DNA from 2 places in the Pseudomonas sp. 8_5_2 genome. Region 1 is predicted to be linked to the other one. Evidence: predicted binding sites of a transcription regulator. Region 1 holds the regulator's gene; the other holds the start of a gene.

What was found. The regulator FliA, encoded in region 1, starts transcription of late flagellar genes. The targets are predictions, from matches to a motif close to CTAAAGTTTNNNNNNNNNNNGCCGNTAA.
Region 2: the regulator FliA is predicted to act here: its motif matches at 3,451-3,478, upstream of AC5O5R_RS25215 (methyl-accepting chemotaxis protein).

What each region holds. Positions count from the first base shown of each region.
Region 1 covers NZ_CM181238.1:1,678,242-1,692,436, forward strand. Annotated here, with positions in the region: gene fliQ (flagellar biosynthesis protein FliQ) at 1-47, shown strand, start outside; gene fliR (flagellar biosynthetic protein FliR) at 55-831, shown strand; gene flhB (flagellar biosynthesis protein FlhB) at 834-1,976, shown strand; gene flhA (flagellar biosynthesis protein FlhA) at 2,098-4,227, shown strand; gene flhF (flagellar biosynthesis GTPase FlhF) at 4,239-5,546, shown strand; gene fleN (flagellar synthesis regulator FleN) at 5,640-6,473, shown strand; gene fliA (RNA polymerase sigma factor FliA) at 6,470-7,210, shown strand; gene AC5O5R_RS07735 (chemotaxis response regulator CheY) at 7,316-7,690, shown strand; gene AC5O5R_RS07740 (protein phosphatase CheZ) at 7,711-8,499, shown strand; gene AC5O5R_RS07745 (chemotaxis protein CheA) at 8,512-10,722, shown strand; gene AC5O5R_RS07750 (protein-glutamate methylesterase/protein-glutamine glutaminase) at 10,769-11,899, shown strand; gene AC5O5R_RS07755 (flagellar motor protein) at 11,899-12,639, shown strand; gene motD (flagellar motor protein MotD) at 12,643-13,500, shown strand; gene AC5O5R_RS07765 (ParA family protein) at 13,723-14,195, shown strand, end outside.
Region 2 covers NZ_CM181238.1:5,497,046-5,512,605, reverse strand. Annotated here, with positions in the region: gene AC5O5R_RS25230 (amino acid ABC transporter permease) at 1-401, shown strand, start outside; gene AC5O5R_RS25225 (amino acid ABC transporter ATP-binding protein) at 394-1,128, shown strand; gene AC5O5R_RS25220 (methyl-accepting chemotaxis protein) at 1,306-2,010, opposite strand; gene AC5O5R_RS25215 (methyl-accepting chemotaxis protein) at 2,128-3,249, opposite strand; gene AC5O5R_RS25210 (methyl-accepting chemotaxis protein) at 3,540-5,120, opposite strand; gene AC5O5R_RS25205 (16S rRNA (uracil(1498)-N(3))-methyltransferase) at 5,222-5,929, opposite strand; gene tatC (twin-arginine translocase subunit TatC) at 5,926-6,714, opposite strand; gene tatB (Sec-independent protein translocase protein TatB) at 6,711-7,088, opposite strand; gene AC5O5R_RS25190 (twin-arginine translocase TatA/TatE family subunit) at 7,091-7,363, opposite strand; gene AC5O5R_RS25185 (phosphoribosyl-ATP diphosphatase) at 7,530-7,865, opposite strand; gene hisI (phosphoribosyl-AMP cyclohydrolase) at 7,867-8,259, opposite strand; gene ubiB (ubiquinone biosynthesis regulatory protein kinase UbiB) at 8,332-9,951, opposite strand; gene AC5O5R_RS25170 (ubiquinone biosynthesis accessory factor UbiJ) at 9,948-10,571, opposite strand; gene ubiE (bifunctional demethylmenaquinone methyltransferase/2-methoxy-6-polyprenyl-1,4-benzoquinol methylase UbiE) at 10,571-11,341, opposite strand; gene AC5O5R_RS25160 (polyhydroxyalkanoic acid system family protein) at 11,466-11,741, shown strand; gene AC5O5R_RS25155 (hypothetical protein) at 11,790-15,560, opposite strand, start outside.

The DNA.
Region 1 (14,195 bases):
AGTACATCACCAACCTGTACACCAACATCCCGCAGCTGATCGGTTGACGCGGCGATGCTGGAGCTGACAGACGCGCAGATCGGCACCTGGGTCGCCACGTTCATCCTGCCGTTATTCCGGGTGACGGCGGTGCTGATGACCATGCCGATCTTTGGCACCCGCATGTTGCCGGCGCGGGTGCGCCTGTACGTGGCGGTCGCCATCACCGTGGTGATTGTGCCGGCGCTGCCGCCACTGCCTGAATTCGACCCGCTGAGCCTGCGCGGGATGTTGCTGTGCGCTGAGCAGGTGATTGTTGGTGCGCTGCTCGGTTTTTCGCTGCAGCTGCTGTTTCAGGCGTTCGTGATCGCGGGTCAGGTCGTTGCCATCCAGATGGGCATGGCCTTCGCCTCGATGGTCGACCCTGCCAACGGCGTCAACGTGGCGGTCATCAGCCAGTTCATGACCATGCTGGTGAGCGTGCTGTTCCTGTTGATGAACGGCCACCTGGTCGTGTTCGAGGTACTGACCGAAAGCTTCACTACTTTGCCGGTGGGCAATGCGCTGGTGGTCAACCACTTCTGGGAGCTGGCCGGGCGCCTGGGCTGGGTGTTCGCCGCCGGCCTGCTGCTGATCCTGCCGGTGATCGCCGCCTTGCTGGTGGTGAACATCGCATTTGGCGTGATGACCCGCGCGGCGCCGCAGCTGAACATCTTCTCCATCGGTTTTCCGCTGACCCTGGTCATGGGCATGTTCATCTTCTGGGTCGGCCTGGCCGATGTGTTGTCCCACTACCAGGCATTGGCCAGCGAAGCGCTGCAATGGCTGCGTGAACTGGCGAGGGCGCGCTGAGCATGGCAGAAAGCGAAAGTGGCCAGGACAAGACAGAGGACCCCACCGAGAAGCGCAAGCGCGATGCCCGCGAGAAAGGCGAGATCGCCCGCTCCAAGGAGCTCAACACGGTGGCAGTGACCCTGGCCGGTGCCGGTGGCCTGCTGGCGTTCGGCGGCCACCTGGCCGAGACGCTGCTGGCGATGATGCGCATGAATTTCAGCCTGACCCGCGACATCATCGTCGACGAGCGGGCCATGGGTGCGTTTCTTCTGGCATCGGGCAAGATGGCGATATGGGCGGTACAGCCAATCCTGATCCTGTTGTTTGTGATCTCCTTCGTGGCGCCTATCGCGTTGGGCGGTTTTCTGTTTTCTGGCAGCCTGCTGCAACCTAAATTCAGTCGCATGAACCCGCTGTCGGGGATCAAGCGCATGTTCTCGATGAACAGCCTGACCGAGCTGCTCAAGGCGCTGGCCAAGTTCTTCGTGATCCTGATAGTGGCGGTGGTGGTGCTGACCAACGACCGCCAGGCCTTGCTGTCGATTGCCAACGAGCCGCTGGAGCAGGCGATCATTCACAGCTTGCAGGTGGTGGGCTGGAGTGCGTTGTGGATGGCGACCGGGCTGTTGCTGATTGCGGCGGCGGACGTGCCGTTCCAGCTGTACCAGACGCACAAGAAAATGAAGATGACCAAGCAGGAAGTGCGCGACGAGTACAAGGACAGCGAGGGCAAGCCCGAGGTCAAGCAGCGCATTCGCCAGCTGCAGCGCGAGATGTCGCAGCGGCGCATGATGGCCGCGGTGCCGCAAGCCGATGTGATCATCACCAACCCGACGCATTATGCGGTGGCGTTGCAGTATGACCCGGAGAAGGGTGGGGCGGCGCCGTTGCTGCTGGCCAAGGGGGCTGATTTCACGGCCTTGAAGATTCGCGAAATTGCTGTCGAGCACAAGATCCAGATTCTTGAGTCGCCGGCGCTGGCGCGGGCGATCTACTACTCCACCGAGCTCGAGCAGGAAATCCCCGCCGGGTTGTACCTGGCGGTGGCGCAGGTGCTGGCCTATGTGTTCCAGATCCGCCAGTACCGGGCGGGTAGAGGGAAGCGACCGGAGCCGTTGAAAGACGACCTGCCGATCCCGCCGGATTTGCGGCGTGACAGTTGATCTTGTCTCAGGGCCGGGACAGGCAATATAAATCCCCCACCGAGCAAAGTTGGACAGCTTCTTGCAAAGCCAGCCGCAGACGCCCCTCGGGCGTCAAAGTTTTGCATCAAGAGGACTCGCGGTGGATCGCACTCAGTTAATCAGCAACGCCCGTAACAACCTGGCCGGTCTTGGCCGGGGCAACCTGGGTGTGCCGCTGTTGCTGCTGGTGATGTTGGCAATGATGATGTTGCCGATACCGCCGTTCCTGCTCGACGTGTTCTTCACCTTCAACATCGCCCTGTCGATCGTTGTCCTGCTGGTCTGCGTGTACGCCCTGCGGCCGCTCGATTTCGCCGCATTCCCCACCATCTTGCTGGTGGCCACGCTGCTGCGCCTGGCCCTGAACGTGGCCTCCACCCGAGTGGTGATGCTGCACGGCCAGGAAGGCCATGGCGCCGCCGGCAAGGTGATCCAGGCCTTTGGCGAGGTGGTGATCGGCGGTAATTATGTCGTTGGTGCGGTGGTGTTCGCCATCCTCATGATTATCAACTTCGTGGTGGTCACCAAGGGCGCCGGGCGTATCTCGGAGGTGAGCGCGCGTTTCACCCTCGACGCCATGCCCGGCAAGCAGATGGCTATCGACGCCGACCTCAACGCCGGCCTGATCGACCAGGCCCAGGCCAAGCACCGCCGTGCCGAGGTGGCCCAGGAGGCCGAGTTCTACGGTTCGATGGACGGTGCCAGCAAGTTCGTCCGCGGGGACGCCATCGCCGGCCTGTTGATCCTGTTCATCAACCTGATCGGCGGCATATTGATCGGCATGATGCAGCACGGCATGAGTTTCACGGAGGCTGGCAAGGTGTACGCCCTGCTGACCATTGGTGACGGTTTGGTGGCGCAATTGCCTTCACTGCTGCTGTCCACCGCTGCCGCGATCATGGTTACCCGTGCCTCCGGCTCCGAGGACATGGGCAAGCTGATCAACCGGCAGATGTTCGATTCGCCCAAGGCACTGGCGGTTTCCGCCGGGCTGATGATCGTCATGGGCCTGGTGCCGGGCATGCCGCACGTCGCCTTCATCAGCCTTGGCCTGCTGGCGGGCGGTGGCGCCTACCTGGTGTGGAAGAAGCAGCAGAAGACCAGGCTGCAGGCACTCAAGGAGGCGCAGCAGCAGCAGGACTTGCTGCCTTCGCCGCAACGTGCACTGGAAACCAAGGAGCTTGGCTGGGACGATGTCACGCCGATCGACATGATCGGCCTGGAGGTCGGTTACCGGCTGATCCCGCTGGTCGACCGCAACCAGGGTGGTCAGCTGCTGGCGCGGATCAAGGGGGTGCGCAAGAAACTGTCCCAGGACCTGGGCTTCCTGATGCCCACGGTGCACATCCGCGACAACCTCGACCTGCAGCCCAGTGCCTACCGCCTGACCCTGATGGGGGTGATCCTTGCCGAGGCCGAGATCTACCCGGACCGCGAACTGGCCATCAACCCGGGCCAGGTATTCGGCACGCTCAACGGTATTGCCGCGCGGGACCCGGCATTCGGCCTGGAAGCGGTGTGGATCGACGTTGGCCAGCGCTCGCAGGCGCAGTCGCTGGGCTACACCGTGGTTGACGCCAGTACCGTGGTGGCTACCCACCTCAACCAGATCCTGCAGAAGCACTGCCACGAGCTGATCGGCCACGAAGAGGTGCAGCAATTGCTGCAGGTGCTGGCCAAGGCATCGCCTAAACTTGCAGAAGAGCTGGTGCCCGGTGTCATTTCCTTGTCGGGCCTGCTGAAGGTGCTGCAGGCCCTGCTGTCGGAGCAGGTACCGGTGCGCGATATCCGCAGCATTGCCGAAGCGATCGCGAACAATGCCGGCAAGAGTCAAGATACCGCCGCGCTGGTGGCGATGGTGCGCGTCGGATTGTGTCGCGCCATCGTGCAAAGCATTGTCGGCGTTGAGTCTGAGCTGCCAGTGATTACCCTGGAGCCAAGGTTGGAACAGATTTTGCTCAATAGTCTGCAAAGGGCCGGGCAGGGTCAGGAAGATGGTGTTCTTCTGGAACCTAGCATGGCCGAGAAGCTGCAACGTTCGCTGATCGAGGCGGCTCAGCGCCAGGAAATGCAGGGCCAGCCGGCCATCCTGCTGGTGGCCGGCCCGATCCGCGCCATGCTGTCGCGTTTCGGTCGCCTGGCTGTACCGAATTTGCATGTGCTGGCGTATCAGGAAATACCGGACAACAAGCAAGTCACCATCGTTGCCACCGTGGGCCCTAACGGCTGAGGTAGTGGATAATGCAAGTTAAGCGATTTTTCGCCGCCGATATGCGTCAGGCCATGAAACTGGTCCGTGATGAGCTGGGCGCCGATGCCGCGATCATTGGCAACCGCCGCATTGCCGGTGGTGTCGAACTGACGGCCGCGCTGGACTACAAGCTGTCCGCCCTGGCCCCGCGCGTGCCCAACGCCGAGCTGGAAGAAGAGCTGCGCAAAACCCACACGCGCATCGCCACTGCCCAGGCCGAGCTGGACCACCGCCAGGACAGCAGCGACAACAACCGCCAATTGTTTGCCGGGCAGTCGCTGACGGCCGCCGAACCGCTGGTCGAGCCCCACGTTGACACCCCCGAGGCGGCTGCCGCCCCGGCCGCGGCACCAGTCGACCCGCGCCTGTTCGATGCCATGCGCTCCGAGCTGTCGGGCCTGCGCGAGCTGCTGGAAGTGCAGCTCGGCTCCCTGGCCTGGACTCAGTTGCAGGGCAGCAAGCCGCAGCAGGCCAACCTCTGGCGCCGCCTGCAGCGCATCGGCCTGTCCGGGCCGATCGCCCGTGAGCTGCTGGACCTGACCGCCGAAATCGAAGAACCACGCCAGGCCTGGCGCATGCTGCTGGCGCACCTGGCGCGGATGATCGACATTCCCGAAATCGAGCCGATCGAAGAGGGCGGGGTGATTGCCGTGGTCGGCCCGGCCGGCATGGGCAAGACCACCACCCTGGCCAAGCTGGCCGCCCGCTACGTGCTCAAGTACGGCGCGCAGAACCTGGCGCTGGTGAGTATGGACAGCTTCCGCATCGGTGCCCAGGAGCAGCTCAAGACCCTGGGTCGCATCCTCAACGTGCCGGTGACCTACGTCGACCCGGGCCAGTCGCTGGCTGCGGCGCTGGAGCCGCTGCTGCGCAAGCGCGTGGTGCTGATCGATACCGCCGGCCTGCAGGCCAGCGACCCGGCCCTGCGCATGCAACTGGAAACCTTGGCCGGGCGTGGCATTGCCGCAAAGAATTACCTGGTACTGGCCACCACCAGCCAGAAGCAGGTGCTGACCGCCGCCTATCACAGCTACAAGCGCTGTGGCCTGGCCGGCTGCATCCTGACCAAACTCGATGAATCGGCAAGCCTTGGCGATGTGCTGAGCCTTGCCATCAGTCATGAACTGCCCGTGGCCTATCTCACCGATGGCCCGCGCATTCCAGACGACCTGCACTTGCCACGTGGGCACCAGCTGGTGACCCGGGCAGTCAATGTGCAGCAGCAGGACGAGCCCAGTGAAGAGGCCATGGCCGACATGTTCGCTGATCTCTATCACAACCCACGGCGAGCGGGTTGACCATGAAGCGTGTGCAAAGTCGCTATACCAAGGGGTACGCAGAATTGCCCTACGTGTGGCCTGAGTCCCAGCGAGACAAGGTAAAGAACAGACATGGGTAGCATGCATCCTGTACAGGTGATCGCCGTGACCGGTGGTAAAGGTGGCGTCGGCAAGACTAACGTTTCAGTGAACTTGTCCCTGGCGCTGGCCGAGCTTGGCCGCAGGGTCATGCTGCTCGACGCCGACCTGGGCCTGGCCAATGTCGACGTGTTGCTGGGCCTGACTCCCAAACGTACCCTGGCCGATGTCATCGAGGGGCGCTGCGAGCTGCGCGATGTGATGCTGCAGGGCCCCGGCGGCGTGCGCATCGTGCCGGCGGCCTCGGGCACGCAGAGCATGGTGCACCTGGCCCCGGCCCAGCATGCCGGGCTGATCCAGGCGTTCAGCGACGTCGGCGACAACCTCGACGTGCTGGTGATCGACACCGCTGCGGGCATTGGCGACTCGGTGGTGAGCTTTGTCCGCGCGGCGCAGGAAGTGCTGCTGGTGGTGTGTGACGAACCGACCTCGATCACCGATGCCTACGCCCTGATCAAACTGCTGAACCGCGACTACGGCATGAACCGTTTCCGCGTGCTGGCCAACATGGCGCAGAGCCCGCAGGAAGGGCGCAACCTGTTTGCCAAGCTGACCAAGGTCACCGACCGCTTCCTTGACGTTGCCCTGCAGTACGTGGGCGCCGTGCCGTACGACGAGTGTGTGCGCAAGGCGGTGCAGAAGCAGCGTGCAGTCTACGAAGCCTTCCCTCGCTCCAAGTGCGCGCTGGCCTTCAAGGCGATTGCGCAGAAGGTCGACAGCTGGCCGCTGCCGGCCAACCCGCGCGGCCACCTGGAGTTCTTCGTCGAGCGTCTGGTGCAACCCACCAGCGCGGGACCCGTGCTATGAACGCGAGTGGCTTCAAGATGTACAGCCGGGCGTCGAAAGACGCCCAGTACGAGCTGATAGAACGCTACGCGCCGCTGGTCAAGCGCATCGCCTACCACCTGCTGGCGCGGCTGCCGGCCAACGTGCAGGTCGAGGACCTGATCCAGGCCGGCATGATCGGCCTGCTGGAAGTGGCCAACAAGTACGACGCCAGCAAGGGCGCCAGCTTTGAAACCTACGCCGGTATCCGCATCCGCGGCGCGATGCTGGACGAAGTGCGCAAGGGCGACTGGGCACCGCGCTCGGTGCACCGCAACACCCGCATGGTCAGTGACGCGATGCGCGCAGTCGAAGCCAGAACTGGCCGTGACGCTAAAGATCATGAAGTTGCTGCCGAACTTCAATTGAGTCTCGATGATTACTACGGGATCTTGAACGATACCCTGGGCAGCCGCCTGTTCAGCTTTGACGACCTGTTGCAGGACGGCGAGCACGAAGGGCTGCATGAGGATGGCGCCAGCGGCCAGGTCGAACCTGCCCGCGGCCTGGAGGACGAGCGCTTCCAGGTAGCCCTGACCGAGGCCATCGCCAACCTGCCGGAGCGTGAGCGCCTGGTGCTGGCGCTGTACTACGACGAAGAGCTGAACCTCAAGGAAATCGGTGAGGTGCTTGGGGTCAGCGAGTCGCGGGTCAGCCAGTTGCACAGCCAGTGTGCTGCGCGCCTGCGCAGCCGCCTTGGGGAATGGCGGGCGCGTTGAGCCCGTTGTCGTTGCAGTCGTTTTCTACGTTGTACCGGATTGATTGAATGCGCGCTCGCAGCCGAGCGCGTTCGAGACTGCTTGGAGGTCTACTTGAACAAAGATATGAAAATCCTCATCGTTGACGACTTTTCGACGATGCGGCGGATCATCAAGAACCTGATGCGCGACCTGGGTTTCACCAACACGCACGAAGCGGACGACGGCACCACGGCGCTGCCGATGCTGGAGAACGGTGACTACGACTTTCTGGTGACCGACTGGAACATGCCTGGCATGTCCGGCATCGACCTGCTGCGTAAGGTGCGTGCCAGCGAGAAGCTGAAAACCATGCCGGTACTGATGGTGACCGCCGAAGCCAAGCGCGACCAGATCATCGAAGCGGCCCAGGCCGGCGTCAATGGTTACGTGGTCAAGCCGTTCACCGCTCAGGTGCTCAAAGAAAAGATCGAGAAGATCTTCGAACGCGTCAACGGCTGAGTCACGCCAGGGGGCGCGCCATGGAATCATCACAAACGTCGTTGGGCGAGTTCGAATCGACCCTCAAGAAGCATGCCCAGGAGCTGGTCGAAAGCCTGGAGCGAGGCCGTTTTGGCGAGGCGGTGCAGCTGATTCACGAGCTGAACCAGACCCGCGACCGCGGCCTGTATCAGGAAGTCGGCAAGCTGACCCGCGAGCTGCACAGTGCCATCGTCAGTTTCCAGATCGACCCGACCATGCCGCAAGCCGAGGAGGTGTCGCAGATTACCGACGCCACCGAGCGCCTGTCGTATGTGGTCAAGCTCACCGAGGGCGCGGCCAACCGCACCATGGACCTGGTCGAGGAAAGCACTCCGGTGCTCAACGACCTGGCCAGCGAGGCCAAGGCGCTGAGCACCGACTGGCAGCGCTTCATGCGCCGCGAAGTGGCTGCGCCAGAGTTCCGTGACCTGGTCAAGCGCGTCGACAGTTTCCTGACGCACAGCGCTGAAGGCAACCGCAAGGTAGCTGGCCACCTCAACGACATTCTGCTGGCGCAGGACTACCAGGACCTGACCGGTCAGGTGATCAAGCGTGTCACCACGTTGGTGACCGAAGTGGAAAGCAACCTGCTCAAGCTGGTGCTGATGGCCAGCCAGGTCGACCGGTTTGCGGGCATTCAGCATGACCACGATCAATTGCGTGCAGAAAAAGATCGAGAAAAACATCCGACTCGGGGTGAAGGTCCGCAGATTCATGCCGATAAGCGTGAAGACGTTGTGTCCGGTCAGGACGATGTCGATGATTTGCTGTCCAGCCTGGGTTTTTAAGGAGCACGTTTGATGAGCTTCGGCGCCGATGAAGAAATCCTCCAGGATTTCCTGGTAGAAGCCGGCGAAATTCTTGAGCAACTGTCCGAGCAACTGGTCGAGCTGGAAAGCCGGCCCGACGATGCCGACCTGCTCAATGCGATCTTTCGCGGTTTCCACACTGTAAAAGGGGGCGCCGGCTTCCTTCAGCTGAACGAGCTGGTGGAGTGCTGCCATATCGCCGAGAACGTGTTCGACGTGCTGCGCAAAGGTGAGCGCCGGGTCGACGCGGAACTGATGGACGTAGTGCTTGAAGCACTGGATACGGTCAACAGCATGTTTGGCCAGGTGCGCGAGCGCGCCGAAGTGACTCCGGCCACCCCTGAGCTGCTGGCGGCATTGTCGCGCCTGGCCGAACCTGGCAGCGCCGAAGCGCCTGCGGCAGCCGTTGCTGCACTCCAGCCCGCCGCCGAGGCGCCGCTGGCTGCTGCGGCCGATGACGCGCAACAGGACATCACCGACAGCGAGTTCGAGCAGCTGCTCGATTCGCTCGATGCGGTCAAGGCACAAGCTGCTGCCGACGAGCAGATGCAGGGTGAGCCCGTCAGTGCGGCCGGCGACGAAATCACCGACGCCGAGTTCGAGTCGTTGCTCGACCAGTTGCACGGCAAAGGCCAGTTCAGCGCTGAGGTTGTGGCGCCGCCGGCTGCCGTCAGCGCTGAAGCGGTCAGCGACGAGATCAGCGACGCCGAGTTCGAATCGCTGCTCGACCAGTTGCATGGCAAGGGTACGTTCCAGGTCGATGCGTTGCCGGGTGCCAAGGCGCCGTCGCCTGCCGCCGCTGAACAGACCGCTACGGCCAGCGCCGCCAGCGACGAAATCAGCGAACACGAATTCGAAGCCCTGCTCGACCAGTTGCACGGCAAGGGCAAGTTCGGCGGCGACGTTGCTGCGGTCGAAGCACCGGCTGCGGCCAGGGCGCAGGCGCCAGCTGCGGCGCCTGCGCCTGCCAGCAAACCTGCTGCTGCCCCTCGCGCGCCGGCCCCGGCCGCCGACAAGCACGCGGTCAGCGAAGCGGAAACCACCGTGCGGGTGGACACCGCGCGCCTGGACGAGATCATGAACATGGTCGGCGAACTGGTGCTGGTGCGTAACCGCCTGGTGCGCCTGGGCCTGAACAGCGGTGACGAGGCCATGTCCAAGGCCGTGTCCAACCTCGACGTGGTTACCGCCGACCTGCAGACCGCGGTGATGAAAACCCGCATGCAGCCGATCAAGAAAGTCTTCGGCCGCTTCCCGCGCCTGGTCCGCGACCTGGCTCGCCAGCTGAAAAAAGAAATCAACCTGGAGCTTGTCGGCGAAGAGACCGACCTCGACAAGAACCTGGTCGAGGCCCTGGCCGACCCGTTGGTGCACCTGGTGCGCAACGCCGTCGACCATGGCATCGAGATGCCCGATGAGCGTGATGCCTCCGGCAAGGCGCGCACGGGCCGCGTGGTGCTGTCGGCCGAACAGGAAGGCGACCACATCCTGCTGTCGATCTCGGACGACGGCAAGGGCATGGACCCGAACATCCTGCGCGCCAAGGCCGTTGAAAAGGGCCTGATGGACAAGGACGCCGCCGAGCGCCTGAGCGAGTCGGACTGCTACAACCTGATCTTCGCCCCGGGCTTCTCGACCAAGACCGAGATTTCCGACGTGTCGGGGCGTGGCGTGGGCATGGACGTGGTGAAGACCAAGATTTCCCAGCTCAACGGCTCGATCAACATCTACTCGGCCAAGGGTCAGGGCTCGAAGATCGTCATCAAGGTGCCGCTGACCTTGGCGATCATGCCGACCCTGATGGTGATGCTGGGCAACCAGGCGTTCGCCTTCCCGCTGGTCAACGTCAACGAAATCTTCCACCTCGACCTGTCGCGCACCAACGTGGTCGACGGCCAGGAAGTGGTGATCGTGCGCGACAAGGCACTGCCGCTGTTCTACCTCAAGCGCTGGCTGGTGCAGGGCCAGGTGCACGAAGAGCAGCGCGAGGGCCATGTGGTGATCCTGTCGGTGGGCACCCAGCGCATCGGTTTTGTCGTCGATCAACTGGTTGGCCAGGAAGAAGTGGTAATCAAGCCGCTGGGCAAGATGCTGCAGGGGACCCCGGGGATGTCCGGGGCCACCATTACCGGTGACGGGCGCATTGCGTTGATTCTCGACGTCCCGAGCATGCTCAAGCGTTACGCCGCGCGGCGTATTTGATTTCGGTGGCGCACCCTGGCGGGTTGCGCCGCCTAATGGAGTGTTTATGGCAGTCAAGGTCCTGGTGGTGGATGATTCCGGTTTCTTCCGCCGCCGCGTCTCGGAAATCCTCTCGTCGGATCCGACGATCCAGGTAGTGGGTACCGCGACCAACGGCAAGGAAGCAATCGACCAGGCGCTGGCGCTGAAACCCGATGTCATCACCATGGACTACGAAATGCCCATGATGGACGGCATCACCGCGGTGCGGCACATCATGCAGCGCTGCCCGACGCCGGTGCTGATGTTCTCCTCGCTGACCCATGAAGGCGCCCGGGTCACCCTCGATGCGCTGGATGCCGGTGCGGTTGATTACCTGCCGAAGAACTTCGAGGACATCTCGCGCAACCCCGACAAGGTCAAGCAGATGCTGTGCGAGAAGGTGCACACCATTTCCCGCAGCAACCGCCGTTTTGGCAGCTACGCCAGCCACGTGCCGTTGGCCGCACCTGCACCGGCGCCTTCCAGCAGCCCTGCACCTGCCAGCGGTTTCACCAGCCCTGCACCAGCGCGTACTCCCGTGCCTGCCCGTGCACCGGCCGCTGCGCCTACGCATTCGCCAGCCGCCAAGCGCAAGCCCTACAAGCTGGTCGCCATCGGCACCTCCACCGGTGGCCCGGTTGCCCTGCAGCGGGTGCTGACCCAGCTGCCGGCCAGCTTCCCGGCACCGATCGTGCTCATCCAGCACATGCCGGCCGCGTTCACCAAAGCCTTTGCCGAACGCCTCGACAAACTGTGCCGCATCAGTGTCAAGGAAGCCGAGGACGGCGACATGCTGCGCCCCGGCCTGGCGCTGCTGGCCCCGGGGGGCAAGCAGATGATGATCGACGGCCGTGGCACGGTGAAGATCCTGCCCGGCGACGAGCGCCTGAACTACAAGCCGTGCGTGGACATTACCTTCGGCTCGGCGGCCAAGTCGTATGGCGACAAGGTGCTGTCGGTGGTGCTCACCGGCATGGGCGCCGATGGCCGCGAAGGTGCGCGCCTGCTGAAACAGGGCGGCAGCACGGTGTGGGCCCAGGATGAAGCCAGCTGCGTGATCTATGGCATGCCCATGGCCATCGTCAAGGCCAACCTGGCTGACGCCGTGTACAGCCTGGACGAAATCGGCAAGCACCTGGTGGAGGCGTGCGTCTGATGGACGTCCTCAGCCTGATCGGCCTGATCCTCGCCTTTGTCGCCATTGTCGGTGGCAACTTTCTCGAAGGCGGCCATGCCGGTGCCCTTGTTAACGGCCCGGCGGCGCTGATCGTGCTGGGCGGTACCCTGGCGGCGGCGCTGCTGCAGTCGCCGCTGTCGTCGTTCAAGCGTGCCTTGCAGATCCTGCGCTGGATCCTGTTCCCGCCACGGGTCGACCTGGCGGGCGGGATCGACCGCGTGGTGAACTGGAGCCTGACCGCACGCAAGGAAGGCCTGCTGGGCCTGGAGGGGGTGGCCGACAGCGAGCCCGACCCTTATGCACGCAAGGGCCTGCAGTTGCTGGTGGACGGCGCCGAACCGGAAGCCATCCGCAGCATTCTCGAAGTCGATTTCCTGACCCAGGAAAGCCGTGACATCCAGGCTGCCAAGGTATTCGAGAGCATGGGCGGCTACGCGCCGACCATCGGCATCATTGGTGCGGTGATGGGCCTGATCCACGTGATGGGCAACCTGGCCGACCCGGCGCAACTGGGCAATGGTATTGCCGTGGCCTTCGTCGCCACCATCTACGGGGTGGCCAGCGCCAACCTGATACTGCTGCCGATCGCCAGCAAGCTGAAGGCCCTCGTCATGCGCCAGTCGCGCTACCGCGAGATGCTGCTCGAAGGCCTGCTGTCGATTGCCGAGGGTGAAAACCCGCGCTCGATCGAGCTGAAGCTGCAAGGCTTCATGGAGTAACCCATGCGTCGCCGTCGCCATACCGAGGAACACGAAAACCACGAACGCTGGCTGGTGTCGTACGCCGACTTCATTACCTTGCTGTTCGCTTTTTTTGTGGTGATGTACTCGATTTCCTCGATCAACGAGGGCAAGTACAAGGTCATTTCCCAGGCCTTGCTCGGGGTGTTCAACGACCCGGAACGCAGCATGAAGCCGATCCCTATCGGTGATGAGCAGCCGTTGAGCGTGCGCCCGGCCGAGCCGTTGGTCAAAGAGAGCGAGCAGACCGAGGCTGCCTTGGGCGCGACCAATGTCGACCCGCTGAAAACCATCAGCGATGACGTGCGCGATGCCTTTGGCGATCTGATCAACAGCAACCAGATGACCGTGCGTGGTAACGAGCTGTGGATCGAGATCGAGCTCAATTCGTCGCTGCTGTTCGGCAGTGGCGATGCCATGCCCAGCGACAAGGCCTTTGCCATCATCGAGAAGGTGGCCAACATTCTCAAGCCGTTCGCCAACCCGGTGCACGTCGAGGGCTTTACCGACAACCTGCCGATTCGCACGGCGCAGTACCCGACCAACTGGGAGCTGTCGTCGGCGCGGGCGGCGAGCATCGTGCGCCTGCTGGCCATGGAAGGGGTCAACCCGGCGCGCATGGCCTCGGTGGGCTACGGCGAGTATCAGCCGGTGGCCGGCAACGACACCGCCGACGGCCGTGCGCGCAACCGGCGGGTGGTGCTGGTGATTTCGCGCAACCTCGAAGTGCGCCGGAGCCTGACCGGCTCGGGCAGTGCCAACGCTAAACCGGACGCTGCATTGCGCCGGGCTGGCACACAAAGTGCACCGGCAACGCCAGCAACGGTGGCGGGGCAATAAGTCGTCAAATCTCTGTCACTGTTAACGAGTTCATGACATTGACGGCGATCCCTGTGGGAGCGGGTTCACCCGCGAAGATCGCGACTCGGTATATGGCACCGGCTTTGCCGGTGTTCGCGGCGGTTCGACGCTTCGATAAACCCGCTCCCACAGTGATTGCGCGAGCTTTCAAATTTTGAGCAAGGCAGTGTCCCTGCCAAATCAATAGATAGAGTTTGCTTGATGAGAGTCTGGGCAGTAGCCAATCAAAAAGGTGGCGTCGGCAAGACCACCACTACCATTGCCCTGGCCGGCCTGCTGGCCGAGGCCGGCAAGCGCGTGGTCGTCGTCGACCTCGACCCGCACGGCTCGATGACCAGCTATTTCGGGCACAACCCGGATGCCCTGGAGCACAGCTGCTACGACCTGTTCCTGCACAAGGGCGGGGTGCCCGAAGGCTTGCCTGGGCAACTGCTGCTGCCCACCAGCGACGAGCGCATTTCGTTGTTGCCGTCGAGCACCGCGCTGGCGGTGCTGGAGCGCCAGTCGCCGGGGCAGAATGGCCTGGGGCTGGTGATCGCCAAGAGTCTGGCGCAGCTGTGGCAGGATTTCGACTACGCCCTGATCGACAGCCCGCCATTGCTCGGCGTGCTGATGGTGAACGCGCTGGCGGCCAGCCAGCAGCTGGTGATCCCGGTGCAAACCGAGTTTCTGGC
Region 2 (15,560 bases), 2.1 Mb from region 1:
CCCGCGAGTTCGCCGGGGTAGCGGCGCTGGCGCTGTTCACCGGCGCCTACGTGGCGGAAATCGTCCGTGCCGGCGTGCAGTCGATCGCCAAGGGCCAGAACGAAGCAGCCCGCTCGCTGGGGCTGAACACCAGCCAGTCGATGCGCCACGTGATCCTGCCGCAGGCGTTCAAGCGCGTGCTGCCACCGCTGGCTGGGCAGTTCATCAGCCTGGTCAAGGACACGTCGCTGGTGTCGGTGATCGCCATCACCGAGCTGACCAAGAGCGGCCGCGAGGCCATCACCACCTCGTTCTCGACCTTCGAGATCTGGTTCTGCGTGGCAGGCCTGTACCTGCTGATCAACCTGCCGCTGTCGCACATTGCCAGCCGGCTTGAGCGGAGGCTTGCGCAAAGTGATTGAAGTTCGTGACCTGGTAAAGATCTTCGATACCCGCGGCCAGGTGGTGCGTGCGGTAGACAACGTCACCACCCGCGTGGCCAAGGCCGAAGTGGTGGTGGTGCTGGGCCCGTCGGGTTCAGGCAAGTCGACCTTCCTGCGCTGCCTCAACGGCCTGGAGCACTTCGACGAAGGCCACGTGGCCATCGACGGCTTGCAGCTGGCCGACCCGAAAACCGACATCAACGCCTACCGCCGCGAAGTCGGCATGGTGTTCCAGCACTTCAACCTGTTCCCGCACATGACCGTGCTGGAAAACCTGTGCCTGGCACAGAAGGTGGTGCGCAAGCGCAACAAGGCCGAGCGCGAAGCCAAGGCCCGAGCGTTGCTGGAGAAGGTAGGTATTGCCCAGAAGGCCAATGAATACCCTTCGCGCCTGTCCGGCGGCCAGCAGCAGCGCGTAGCCATTGCCCGTGCCCTGGCCATGGACCCGAAGGTGATGCTGTTCGACGAGCCGACCTCGGCGCTGGACCCGGAAATGGTCGGCGAAGTGCTGGACGTGATGAAGACCCTGGCCCAGGAAGGCATGACCATGGTCTGCGTCACCCACGAAATGGGCTTTGCCCGCGAAGTGGCCGACCGGGTGCTGTTCTTCGACCACGGCAAGCTGCTGGAAGATTCGCCGCCGGCGGAGTTCTTTGCCGCACCGAAAGACCCGCGTGCGCAGGCGTTCCTGCGCCAGGTGCTGTAATGGCCGGGGGCGCTTTGCGCCCCTTTCGCCGGCAAGCCAGCCCCCAGAGGGATCGCGCCGGCCTCTGGGAACTGAGCTACATGGTTGCTGTTGCAGGCACACCGCAGTATTGAGAATTGTGCATTCCCTGTGGGAGCTGGCTTGCCAGCGATTGGGCTGCGAGCAGCTCCGGCAATCTCAGATGTTGAAACGCCCTACCATCCCCCGCAACTCCCGCCCCAACTGCTCCAGCTCGCCACTCGACGCCGCCGTCTGCTCACTGGCCGCACTGGTCTGATCAGACACATCCCGCACGTTCAGCACACTGCGGTTGATCTGCTCGGCCACCACGCTCTGCTCTTCGCTGGCCGTGGCGATCTGCTGGTTCATGCCCTGGATGTTCGACACCGTGTCGGTGATCTGGCTCAGCGCATCGCCTGCCCTGCGGCTCAGCTCCACGCTCTGCTCGGTCAGGCTCTTGCTGCTGTCCAGTAGCCGGGTCACTTCGTCGGTACCGTTGTGCAGGCTGTCGATCAATTGGCCGATTTCCTCTGTCGCGGTCGAAGTTCGCTGGGCCAACCCGCGCACCTCATCGGCCACCACGGCAAACCCGCGCCCGGCTTCCCCCGCCCGCGCTGCTTCGATCGCCGCGTTCAGGGCCAGCAGGTTGGTCTGCTCGGACACCGACTTGATCACATCGAGGATGCTGCCAATGCGCTGGCTCTCGCCCGCCAGGTGCTGCATGGCGGCCAGGCAATGGTCCATCTGCCCGGCCAGTTGCTCGATGCGGCCGATGGCTTCGGCGACCACCTGGTCACCCACCTGCGCCTGCTGGTCAGCGTTGGTGGCGGCCAGCGAGGCTTGCTCGGCGTTCTGCGCCACTTCCTGCACGGTGGCGCTCATCTGGTTCATGGCGGTGGCCACTTGGTCGGTTTCCTCGCGCTGCTGGTTGATGCGCAGCTTGGTGTCTTCGCTGCTGGCCGCCAGCTGCGTGGCGGCCTGGGACAGCTGGCCGACACCCTAGTCGATACCACCGATAAGCGCGCGCAGGCTCAAGGTCATCTCGCGCATGCTGCTCTGCAACTGGCCCATCTCGTCGCGGCGTTGCACCGTGTCGACCTGGGTCAGGTCGCCCTTGGCAATGCGTGCGGCTACGGCCAGCGTCTGGCGCAAGGGCTGGGTTATCTGCAAGGTGATCAGCCAGGCGGCCAGCACCCCAACCGCCAGCGCCAGCAGCGCCACGGTGGTCAGCAGTGAGCGGGCAGCCACGGCTTCGCTGTCGCGTTGTGCGACCTTGCGTTTGCCCAGCTCCAGGCTGACCGCGCGCAGTTCGTTGCCCATATTTTCCATGTTGTTTTGCAGCTGCTCGACGCGCACGGCAGCGCGACGATACTGGTCCAGGATGGCGCGATACTTGGCCAGTTCGACCCCCGGCTGTTCACTGAGTGCGCGTGGCAAGCCCAGCGGCGCCAAGCCCCTGAGCAGTTGCCCAAGGCTACTGTCGGCGGCGTTCAAGGCGTTGTCGCCGACCTTGGCAAAGTCTTCGACGGGGGTGAAGGTATAGGCCGGTACCAGGCTCTGCTGATTGGCGCCGTCGACATGCCGGGTGAGCGTGTCCATCAGGCCTAGCACGCCACTTTGCTGGCTGTCGGCAGGCATCTTGAGCAAGGCCTGGGTCTGCAGTTCGTCGATGACGGCATTGAGCTTTTGCTCCTGCACCTGCATGGCCTCGCGCAAGGCAATTCGGTTGGCGACACTGCGTTGCAGTTCGCTGAAGTCGTCGCGCAGGCGCTGCAGCAGGGCCAGCTTTTCAGTCAGCATTTGCCGCGATTCATCGACGCTGCTGCGTTGTTGCAGCGTGGTCAGCATGTTGTCGAGCTGGTCGAGGATACTGCCCATCCGCGATTTGCTGGCGTCGTCGTCGAGCACGCGGTAGGTGATGCGTTCCGCGCGCAGGTCCTTGGTCAGGTCGTTGATCAGGCCGATTTCGCTGAGTTGCTGCGAGCGAACAATGGCGTCATCCAGCGCGCGCCAGCCGCTGATCGTGGTGGCCAGGGTAAGCAGCAGGACCACGGCAAAGCCTAGGGCCAGCTTGGCAGCGACGCTGATGTTGCCGAGCTTGCGGTTGAGGTAGCCGAGCATGGGAAGTCTCCGAGCGATTGAGAGAGGGGATGCAGGCGCATTGCTGGCATCACACCTTTGCCAATCGGCAGCGGAGTTGTAGGACTTGACCTGATAATCAGGTAGGAAATGGCACTTGCAACTGTAGGAAGAATTACCTTGCGGCGTGACCGCTGTAGGAGCGGCCTTGCGTCGCGAACGGGCCGCAAAGCGGCCCCGGCAATAAAGGCTGCGAAGCTGAAATCTTGGGGCCGCTATGCGCCCCATCGCGACACAAGGCCGCTCCTACAGGAACGTGTGGTCCCGCTGGATCAGAGCCTGAACCGCCCCACCAACCCCTGTAAATGGGTGCCTAGCCGCGCCAGCTCCACACTCGAACTGGCCGTCTCTTCACTGGCCGCCGAGGTCTGGTCGGAGATATCCCGCACATTCATGACGCTGCGGTTGATCTCCTCGGCTACCGCCGTCTGTTCCTCCGCCGCCGTGGCAATCTGCTGGTTCATCGCCTGGATCGACGATACGGTACGGGTGATCGTCTCCAGCGAGCTGCCGGCACGGCGGGTCAGCTCGACGCTGCTGTCGGTCAGCTGGCGGCTGTTGTCCATTACGCTGGCCACCCGTTGGGTGCCGCTTTGCAGGCCGGCGATCAGCTCTTCAATCTCTTCGGTCGACTGCTGGGTACGCTGGGCCAGGCTGCGCACTTCGTCGGCTACCACGGCAAAGCCACGGCCAGCCTCGCCGGCGCGGGCGGCTTCGATGGCCGCGTTGAGGGCAAGCAGGTTGGTCTGCTGCGCTACCGACTTGATCACGTCGAGCACACTGCCGATCTTGTCGCTTTCGGCCTTGAGCTGGTTCATCGCCTCGCTTGAGTTGACCACTTCGCCGGCCAGGCGCTCGATCTGCGCGACCGCCTCGCCGACTACCCGGTCGCCTTCACGGGCCTGCTGGTCGGCCATCAGGGCGGCCTCCGAGGCCTGTTCCGCATTGCGTGCCACTTCATGCACGGTGGCAGTCATCTGGTTCATGGCGGTCGCTACCTGATCGGTCTCGACCTTCTGGTTGTTGACCCCCGCGCTGGTCTGCTCGGTGACAGCCGACAGCTGTTCGGCCGCACTGGCAATCTGGGTGACGCCATCGCCGATGCCGCCGATCAGTTCGCGCAGGCCCTGGGTCATGCGCTGCATGCTGGCTTGCAACTGGCCCAGTTCATCGCGTCGCTGCACCTGCAGCTGGTTCTCGGTCAGGTCGCCATTGGCCACGCGTTCGGCGGCGCGCAAGGTCTGGCGCAGCGGGATGATGATCTGCCGGGTGATGGCCCAGGCTGCCAGCAGGCCCAACGCCAGCGCCAGCACCGTAGCCATGGCGAGCAGGCTCTTGGCCCGCGCGGCACCTTCATCGCGCACGACGGTTTGCGAGGCAGTCATCGCCTGGCTGGCTTTCAGCAAGACCGTGCCCTGGTCGGCCATGCGCCGCAATGCCTGCTCCGTGGCGTCCGGGTCGGCAGCGGACCGGCTGAGGTCGGCGTACGCTTGCCGATATTCGCGTACGGCTGCCAGCTGCTGCTGAAGGCGTTGCTGATCCTCAGGTTGGTCGATCTGCCCTAGCATCAGCTGGATCTGCCGCTCCAGGTCGTTCAGGGCCTTCTCCAGCTCTGCCACGGCCACGTTGTCGCGGTTGCGTTCGTAGTGTTGCCGGGCAATGCGCAAGTCCTGGGTGTACTGGTGAATCACCGAGATATTGCCCAGCTTGTCGCCACGATCGATGATGCTGTCCATGCCCAGCCAGCCGGTCACGGTGATGGCCAGGGTCAGCAGCAGCACCAAGCCGAAGCCCAGCCCCAGTTTGCGATTGACGCTCACATTGCCCAACGATTGGGCTAACCCTTGATACATGTACGACTCCCCGGCGCCTTGGCAGCACAAATAGTTGTTGTGTTGCCAAGGCCATCGGCCTGGGGGAGGGAAACTTGATGGGCGAAAAAGTGGCGTTTACGTCAGAAAATACGCGAAAGCAGCGCAGTTACTGCAGTCTCGACGCGCAAGATGCGATCACCCAACTGCACTGGCGCCAAGCCGGCCTTGCCCAGCAGGTCGACTTCGTAGGGGATCCAGCCACCCTCGGGGCCGATGGCCAGGGTCACGGCTTGTTCCACGGCGCGCGGGCAGGCGGGGTAGGGGCCGGGGTGGCCTACCAGGCCGAGAGTACCGGCGGCGATGGCCGGCAGACGGTCTTCGACGAAGGGCTTGAAGCGCTTTTCGATGATCACCTCAGGCAGCACGGTATCGCGCGCCTGCTCGAGGCCGAGGATAAGGTTGTCGCGGATGCTTTCCGGCTGCAGGAAGGGCGTTTGCCAGAAGCTTTTCTCGACCTTGTAGCTGTTCAGCAGGATCAGCCGCGGCACGCCCAGGGTCGCCACGGTCTGGAACAGCCGCCGCAGCATTTTCGGCCGTGGCACAGCCAGCACCAGGGTCAGCGGCAGTTTGGTTGGCGGCTGCTGGTCGAAGGCGACTTCAAGTTCGGCTTCGTGCTTGTCCAGGCGCAGCACGGTAGCCTTGCCCATCAGGCCGTTGATACGGCCCACGCGCAGGTTGTCGCCCACCGCCACGCGATGGATTTCCTGCATGTGGGTGAAGCGCCGATCAGCGAGAACGACACGGTCGGCCGAAACGAAGTCGGCCTCTTCAAGGAGCAACAGGTTCACGATTGGGTCGCAGGCGGCTGATCGTTATGGTCATCGGCGGTTTCGTCGTGGGTACTGCGCTTGCGAATCAGGCTGCCGCACAGCAGGCCTACCTCGAACAGCAGCCACATGGGCACGGCCAGCAGGGTCTGGGAGAAGATGTCCGGCGGGGTAAGAACCATGCCGACTACGAAGCAGCCGATGATCACGTACGGGCGGATTTTCTTCAGGTACTTCACGTCGACCACGCCGATCCACACCAGCAGTACCACCGCCACCGGGATTTCGAAGGCTACGCCAAAGGCGAAGAACAGCGTCATCACGAAGTCGAGGTAGTTGGCGATGTCGGTCATCATCGACACACCGGCCGGAGTGGCGGCGGCGAAGAACTTGAACATCAGCGGGAATACGAAGAAATAAGCGAACGCCATGCCGGCGTAGAACAGCAGGATGCTCGACACCAGCAACGGTATGGCGATGCGTTTTTCGTGGCGGTACAGCCCAGGTGCGATAAACCCCCAGATTTGCTGGAGGATGAACGGGATGGCCAGGAACAGCGACACGATCATGGTCAGCTTGAACGGCGTCAGGAACGGCGAGGCCACGTCGGTGGCGATCATCGTTGCATTGGCCGGCAGGTGATCACGCAGTGGCGCGGAGACCAGGGTGTAGATCTGCTGGGCGAATGAGAACAGCCCGGCAAAGATCAGGAAAATGACCGCGACGCAGCGCAGCAGGCGGGTGCGCAGTTCGGTCAGGTGCGAAACCAGCGGCATTGGCTGGTCGTGTTCCGGATTCTCGCTCATGGGGCTCGCGGCGTTTCAGGCGGTTCAGAAGGGGCTACCGGTGCCGCAGGTGCTTCGACCGACCTGGCTTCGAGCCCGGCAGGGGGTTGCACGGTGGCGGTGGTCACGGGCGGCTGCGCAGGTGTGGCCATCGGGTTGAGAATGCGCTTGGCTTCCTCTTCCATCTGCAGGATATGCTCGTTGTGCAGCTGGCGGCGTATGTCGTCGGCGCCGATTTCGCGCTCGACTTCCATCTTGATGCTGTTGAAGCTGCGCTTGAGTCGGCCGATCCACAGCCCTGCCGTGCGCGCGGCACCCGGCAGGCGCTCGGGGCCGAGCACCAGCAGGGCGACCAGGCCGACGAGCAGCAGCTCGGTGAAACTGATGCCGAACATGGTCAGTCTTTCCGCTGCGGCTCTTGGACCGGTTGGGCCTGGCCATCGATGGTGTGCCCTTGGGCCTGTTGCGCAGTGTTCTGCACCGGAGGCACAGGCTGGGCGGGCGGCGGGGTTTGCTCGGCCGGCTTGTTCTCTTCTTCGTTCATGGCCTTGCGGAAGCCCTTGATCGATTCGCCCAGGTCACTGCCGAAGTTCTTCAGCTTCTTGGTGCCGAACACCAGGACCACGACGACCAGCAGGACGATCCAGTGTTTCCAGTCAAAAATACCCATTTCGTACTCCTGAATATTGTGTGTTGGCCCTATCCGGGCTGCATTGCAAACCTTGTGGGAGCGGGTTCACCCGCGAACACCGGCGCAGCCGGTGCCATATATCGCGTTGCAAGCTTCGCGGGTGAACCCGCTCCCACAGGGGCGCGCAGCACGCCCCGAAAATACATCAGGCAGAAGGCGTTCGTGCGGCCTTCTCATCATGACCGGACAAGCCAAAGCGGCGGTCCAGTTCATCGAGCACGGCTTGCGGATGCTGGCCCAGTGCGCTGAGCATCACCAGGCTATGAAACCACAGGTCGGCGGTTTCATAGATGACATCGCTGTAATCCTTGCTGACGGCGGCATCCTTGGCGGCAATGATCGTCTCGATCGACTCTTCGCCGAGTTTTTCCAGAATCTTGTTCAGGCCCTTGTGGTACAGGCTGGCCACGTAGGAGCTGTCAGGGGCCGCTTGCTTGCGTTCTTCAAGCACTTCGGCCAGGCGGTCGAGGGTGTCGCTCATGTCAGTGTCCTGCGCTGTAGATGGCATCCGGGTCCTTCAGGACCGGGTCGACGGTGTTCCACTGGCCGTTTTCGAAAACCCGGTAGAAGCAGCTTTCACGGCCGGTATGGCAGGCGATATGGCCCAGTTGCTCGACCATCAGGATGATCACGTCGGCGTCGCAGTCCAGGCGCATTTCGTGCAGTTTCTGCACATGGCCCGATTCTTCGCCTTTGCGCCACAGCTTGCCACGCGACCGTGACCAGTAGATGGCGCGTTGCTCGGCGGCGGTCAGGGCCAGCGATTCGCGGTTCATCCAGGCCATCATCAGCACGCGTCCGGTCTTGTGGTCCTGGGCGATAGCCGGTACCAGGCCGTCGCTGTTCCACTTGATCTCGTCCAGCCAGTCTTTCATCGTCGACTCCAAAACGGGCCCGCTCCTGTGCCGGGCCCTTTGCGCTAGTGTGCCAGCCGCAGGCGCGGCTGGCTATTGGCGCACAATCAGGTAAAGGCCCGCAGCCAGCATCAGCCAGGCCGGCCAGGCAGCCGGGGCGGCCAGGCTGGCGGCTTCGGCGGCGCCGGCAGCCAGTACCGCACCCCCGCCCAGCAGGCCGGCGCCGAGCAGGCGCAGCGCCCGGCGGTCGCCCTGGCGGCGCCGTTCCGGCATCTGCGGGTCTTGCAGGTGCGGTTGCGACAGGCGCTCAAGCAGGTCGCGGGCCATGCCCGCCAGATGCGGCAGCTGTTCGGCCTGGCTATAGACATTGCCCAGCACGGCCTTGGGGCTCATGCGCTCGCGCATCCAGCGCTCGAGAAATGGCTTGGCGGTACTCCACAGGTCCAGGTCGGGGTACAGCTGGCGGCCCAGGCCTTCGATGTTGAGCAGGGTCTTCTGCAGCAGCACCAGCTGCGGCTGCACTTCCATATTGAAGCGCCGCGCGGTCTGGAACAGGCGCATCAGCACCTGGCCGAAGGAAATATCCTTTAACGGTTTTTCGAAGATCGGCTCGCAGACAGTGCGGATCGCTGCCTCGAACTCGTTGACCTTGGTGTGCGCCGGTACCCAGCCCGAGTCGATGTGCAGCTGGGCAACGCGGCGATAGTCACGCTTGAAGAAGGCAATCAGGTTGCGCGCCAGGTAGTCCTGGTCTTCCGAGGTGAGGCTGCCGACGATGCCGCAGTCGATGGCGATGTACTGCGGGCTCCAGGGTTTGACCGTGCTGACGAAGATGTTGCCGGGGTGCATGTCGGCATGGAAGAAACTGTCGCGGAACACCTGGGTGAAGAACACCTCCACGCCGCGTTCGGCCAGCAGCTTCATGTCGGTGCGCTGGTCGGCCAGGGTCGCCATGTCGGTCACCGGTACGCCGTAGATGCGCTCCATGACCAGCACCTTGGGCCGGCACAGGTCCCAGTACACTTGGGGCACGTACATCAGCTCGGAGCCTTCGAAGTTGCGCCGCAGCTGGCTGGCGTTGGCCGCCTCGCGCAGCAGGTCGAGCTCGTCGTAGATGGTCTTTTCGTAGTCGCCGACGATTTCCACCGGGTGCAGACGGCGGGCGTCGGCCGAGGCGCGTTCGGCGGCCTTGGCGATCAGGAACAGCCAGGCGAGGTCCTGGGCGATTACCGGCTTCAGGCCTGGGCGCACCACCTTTACCACCACCTCTTCGCCGGTTTTCAGGCGTGCGGCATGCACCTGGGCCACCGAGGCCGAGGCCAGCGGCTCCACGTCGAAGCGGCTGAACAGCTGCGCCACCGGGGCGCCCAGTTGTGCCTCGATCAGCGCCACGGCCTGCTTGGGGTCGAACGGCGGTACGCGGTCCTGCAGCAGCATCAACTCGTCGGCGATGTCGTTGGGCAGCAGGTCGCGCCGGGTAGACAGCAACTGGCCGAACTTGATGAAGATCGGCCCCAGGTCCTGCAGCGCCAGGCGCAGGCGTGCGCCGCGATTGAGCTCGGACGGTTTGCGAGGCAGCCAGCGCCATGGCATCAGCAGGCGCAGACTCATCAGCCACCAAGGCAGCGGCAGGTCGAACAGCAGGTCATCGAGACGGTAGCGGATCACCACACGCTGGATGCGAAAAAGACGGCGGACGGCGAGCAGCTTCATGCGTTATCGCTGGTATCAAGGGATCGGGAAAGGCGCTGCAGGCGCGCCTCGAGGCGTTCGGTATCAAGCTTCAGGGTGTCGAGTTCGCTGAAGGCGGCTTCGGCTTCGCGCTTGCCGACCAGGGTGCGGGACTCTTCGGCCAGGTAGTCGGACAGGTTGCGGCTGAAGCGCGCCAGGCCCTGACGGGTCCAGCGTGCGCGCAGGCGGACATGGCCGGCCAGCAGCGCCGTGGCCACCGGGCCGAGCCAGCGCTGCAGTTCGTGCTCCCAGTCCAGTTCCAGGTCTTGCAGCACGCCGAACAGGTCGAGCAATACGGCGCTGTCGCCGTGCAGTTCGACCTGCGGGCTGTGCAGCACAGCGGTCTTGTCGCTGGCCAGGGCCAGTTGCGCCAGGCTGCCGGCCGGGGCGCGCAGGCTGCAATCAACCTCGCCTTGCCAGTGGGCGGCGAGCATCAGGCCCTCTTCATCGGGCAGGATGAACACCTGCAGGGCCGGTTGGCGGCAGTCGATCTCTATGACCTTGCCTTCCAGCGCAGCCAGCCGCGGCAGGGCCGTGCTGTCCATGCGCAAGACCCGGTTCAGGCCATGTTCGACGCTGGCGAGCAGCCCGGCCAGCAGCATCAGGGTTTGATCCCCCGGTGCACGGCTACGATGCCGCTGGTCATGTTGTGGTAGGTGACGCGGTCGAAGCCGGCCTCGACCATCATGCTCTTCAGCGTTTCCTGGTCAGGGTGCATGCGGATCGATTCGGCCAGGTAACGGTAGCTTTCGGAGTCGTTGGTGATCAGCTTGCCGGCCAGCGGCATGAAGGCGAACGAGTAGGCATCGTAGGCCTTGGACATCAGCTTGCTGGTCGGCTTGGAGAATTCCAGGATCAACAGCCGGCCACCGGGCTTGAGCACGCGCAGCATCGAGCGGATGGCCTGGTCCTTGTGGGTGACGTTGCGCAGGCCGAAGGCGATGGTCACGCAGTCGAAGTGGTTGTCCGGGAACGGCAGCTTCTCGGCGTCGGCCTGGACGAACTCGATGTTGCCGGCCACGCCACGGTCGAGCAGGCGGTCACGGCCAACCTTTAGCATCGACTCGTTGATGTCGGCCAGCACCACTTGCCCGGTAGGGCCGACAAGGCGCGAGAACTTGGCGGCCAGGTCGCCGGTCCCACCGGCGATGTCGAGCACGCGGTTGCCGCTGCGCACACCCGACAGCTCGATGGTAAAGCGCTTCCACAGGCGGTGCATGCCGCCGGACAGCACATCGTTCATAAGGTCGTACTTGGCGGCCACCGAGTGGAATACTTCGGCGACTTTTTTCGCCTTCTGGCTTTCAGGGACGTCCTGGTAGCCGAAATGGGTGGTGGGTTCGGCGTGTTCGCCTTTGCGCTGGTCGTTCATATCGCTTCACCGGAAAAAATTACCGCCATTCTAGGGCGAACAGGCAGATTTGTCTTGGCGGGGTGTGCCAGTGGGCAGGGGCGGGCATAATGCCAATTATGTCTACATCTTCAGGAATGCCCGCATGACCCAGATCAGCGTCGAACGCAAACACTCACTCGGCCGCGAGGCCGCCCGTGCCAAGGCCGAAGCGCTGGTCGACAAACTCAGCCGCGAATACGACCTGAAGGCCACCTGGAACGGTGATCGCGTCGATGTGGCGCGCAGCGGCGCCAACGGCAGCGTGCACATTGGCGATGACAGCATTCGCGTGGAACTGAAGCTTGGCATGATGCTGTCGATGATGAGCGGCACCATCAAGGGCGAGATCGAGCGCGCGCTGGACAAGGCCCTGGCCTGAGTCGGGCTGCCTGCCGATGGCCGAGCAGGCAGCGCTGCCAATCGGGCTTCAGGAGGCAGGAAACGGTATCACGCCCTCGACCTGTGCCAGTTTGAGGTCACCCCGGTACACGTTGGCTCGCTCGGTGGCACTGCTTGCCGCTTCCAGGCGGGCGCTGCGGCTCAGCCCGAGGGGCTCGGGGAATTTCAGGTGGCCTTTGCTGAAATCGTGCGAGCCCGCGTCTGCACGGGCATAGTGGAAATGTGCCTCCCACAGGGTTTCCTCTGGCAGATCTGCCCTGCGGATCGTGTAGACATCCAGGAAGTCACCGGCCCGCAGGCGTTTTCTCACCCGGCCTGGCTGGATGATGATCTTGCCTGCCCGGTGCAGGTAGTTCAGTGCATCGCTCCCGGGGTGGCGAGTATTCAGGTAGGTTACTGTCAGCAGTTCGTTTTTGAGTGTGCGCAGCGCGGCGCTGGTCTCGCCTAGACGAGCAGTCATCGCTTGGTCCTGGTGGCTGGTGCCGAGCCCGGACGCCAGCTCGTCCAGATTGTCGATGAAACCGTCCATGAGGTCTGCCAGACCGTTCGGTTCATCGCTGCTTACATACTGGCGAGCGGTAATCTCAAGACGTATCGTTCCCCCCATCAAGGATGTAGCACGCTCACGCATTGCCCGGTAGTTGCGAGGCCCGGCCTGGGGGGCAGGGGTGTCGTCATAAAGCCCTTCCCGTTGCTCGTACACCTGCAACACCTGGCCGCTGTCTGGATCATGCTGAGCCATTTGGCTGGACCCCTCGACCTCATCGCCCAGTACTGCCCTGCCTCTTGACGTCCTTATCAACTTGCGGCGCCCCGGGCGTATGCGGTGAGCCACCTGCCGCGGCGCAGGCGGGTCAGGTAGCTGGCTGTCGCTCAATACTGTACTCAGATTGCTTTCTGCGACCTGCTTGAGGGCGCCGACTTCAGCGATATAGGCGTCCAGCATCGGCATGTCCAGCGCCGGGTCTTCCCACAGTTGCAGATACCTGGCAATGCCTGTCGCGCGCTCGTACTGGCGCAGGGCGTAGTTGAGGATTTCAGCCTGGTCGGCAAGCGAAAGGTCGCTACCTGCCAACAGTTCATGGCTGATCGCTGCTGTCCGAAAGTCGTCGTTGAACAGCTCGGCGTGCATCAAGCGCAACGCGTCGCCATCGACGTCGGTCGACAATGCACGGTCGAACGTCAACTGGTACAGGTCGCCGATGACCTGCCTGCGCAACAGGACCGAGGAACAGGGGCGCATCTCGATCAACTTTCGAATCTGGTTTTCCTTGTCCGCAAACTGGATTTTCGCATCGTTGAGGGTGGCCAGGGTATTGCGGTCAAGGCGCAGGCTGGCCTCGAGGATACGTCGGTCGATAGCGAGAACATCGCGATAGCGGCCGCGCACTGCGGTGTATTGCTGCAGCTGTTGCGCGTCCAGTGGACCTGAAGGAAGCAGGGCATTCTGTCGCTCGATTTCGCGATGGTCTGCCAGCTGGCGCAGCCTCAGGAACAAAATAGTGTCGTTCTTGATGAGCTTGTAGGCCAGGTCACCCCGGGTACGCTGGTTGTCTGCCTGCCAGGGTGCAGATTGTTTCACTACACGGCCAGTCTGCGCATCGAACTGTTCCTTCACCAGCGCAAGCTTGGCAAACCGAGGCTCAGCGAGCGCTTCGCAGCGTTGGAGCATGCGGGTCATCAGCCGTGCCGACTCTTCATGACAGCGCGCGCTCAGCTGCAGGTCCAGGAGAATCTCCGAGCGCAAGGTGCCAAGAGCGTCATAGCTTTGTTGCATGTCTTCGGGCAGGTTGCCGGGGTCGGTACGTAACAGGCCGAGTTGTGACTGGTAAGTGCTTTCGAACAACAGCAGTTGGCGGTCAAACGGATCGAGCGCCAGGCGTTTGCGCACTGCCTGTTCCGCAAGCCGGGCCAGGCTGTTGCTGTCGGCGACCTGTTCGACGATCGCGGCCTGGAACGCTGCATCATTTTCAGCCGCCAGCTGCCGCGCGCTTTTGGGCATGCCACCGGGCAGGTGCAGGTCAATGACCCACTCTTCGTTCCAGCGGGTCAGCCATGGGCCTTTGCGGCGCTCGCGCCCGACGATGTAGTAACCGTCCCGCTCGCCTCCCCATTCACTGCTCCAGGGGCCTTGGCTCTGGTCTGGGCCGATGATGCGCATGCCGTTCCATTCTTCCTGTACTTCATAGGCATCGTCCTGCAGCTTCACGTAATGGCGCCCCTGCAGCTTGAACAGCCCGCGCAGCCGTCCCTGGGTTTCCAGGATGGCGCTTGCCAGTGAGTGCCGCGCACGCAGGCTGCCCAAGGTGCGCAACAAGGCAGGTGGCAGGTTTCCCAGGCGCTGGTTGGCGTGCCAGCGCCTCACCGTCAGGGCTGTGGGCACCTGCTCGGTCACGGGCTGCCACTCTCGTGGTCGAGGCTTTTCTGCTGGGACCTGCACCACGCCGCTGTGCTCAGGCGATGGGTCGTTCAGCCGGAGTTCTGGCAGTTGGGGTTCAGGCGTGCGGGGTGTCGCTATGGTGTGGATCAGCAGCATAGCCACGTTACTGATCAGATCTGCGGTGGCCATCGCTCGTTGTTCAACGGTGCCATTTGATAGCGCGTCAATATCGTTTTTCAGTGCCATCAGGCTGGTGACGAGCCACGCAAGGGTGGCGGCGGGTCCACGCAATAGGGTCAAAGCGGTGTTGAACAGCACGGCGGCAAAATGCACAAGCATTGCCCAGCGTTCCTGGCTATTGGACACGCTTTGGCGCGAGGCCAGCTGCCGCATGGCATTGAGCCGCGCTTCGAACATGTGGATATCGAGCCTGGTTGGCCATGGCCTGAACGCGGCGCTGGCGGGCTGCTCGAGTTTCTTCAGGATGGTGGTTACCACGGCAGTGGAGGGGCTGAAGGTATAGGCCAGTGATTCAAGTTCAGGATGAATGTGGGGTTTGCTGAAGCCACCGTTGGCATACCTGGCCCTGGCGGCTGCGCTCATCCAGTCGAGCATGCTCTGGCCCAGCGCTGGCTCGGTACGAATGCAATCCATCAGCTGCGCAATGCTCGGGAACACCCGTACAGGGTCTTCGGGGTAGAGCGGGCGATATAGCATCCAGTTTCCGGTTGCGTGCAGCTTGATCAGGAACATGCAGGCCACCTCGTCCTTTGCGGCCCCGGGAGCGAAGGCAAAGGCGAGCGGGGCCAGGGTCAGTTGGCGCTGATCGTCACTGTCGCCGTGGCAGAAATCGTTGATGGTCTGGTGGGTGCGGCTGTCCAGTTTGCCGCCAATCCTGGCTTTGAGAGCACTGAACATCAGACCGCTGCGCCATTCGCGGGCATAATTGTGTATCCGCTGCAGGGTCGCCTGTTCCTCGGCCAGAACGTGGTCCAGGTACGCGGGGTAGTTGCCGCCGATGTCGAGCTCACCGATCCACCGGGCGATAGTGTCCAGATCCAGGTCTTTGTCGGCCAGGGCGTTGCCAGCCAGGTCGCTGAGGCCCGTGGCCGACTCCCCTATGCCGCTGTCCAGGCGCGAGACCATCAGCTCGGTGAGCGACACATGCCGGCTGATTTCGAGCCGGGCCAGGCCAGTACTGGAGTACTGCATCGGCACGGACAATGTGACCATCACCCGATCTGGGTGATAACGGGGCTTGCCGTCGGCCCTCTGTGGCATTTTCTGCAGCAGCCTGTCGACTGCATAGCGATGGATGTCCTGCACATCATCCAGCGCCGATTTGCCCTGGGACAACGCCTGGCAGGCCGAGAGCTCCAACAGCGCCGCGTAATAGTCCAGGCGCTCGGTGCTACTGGC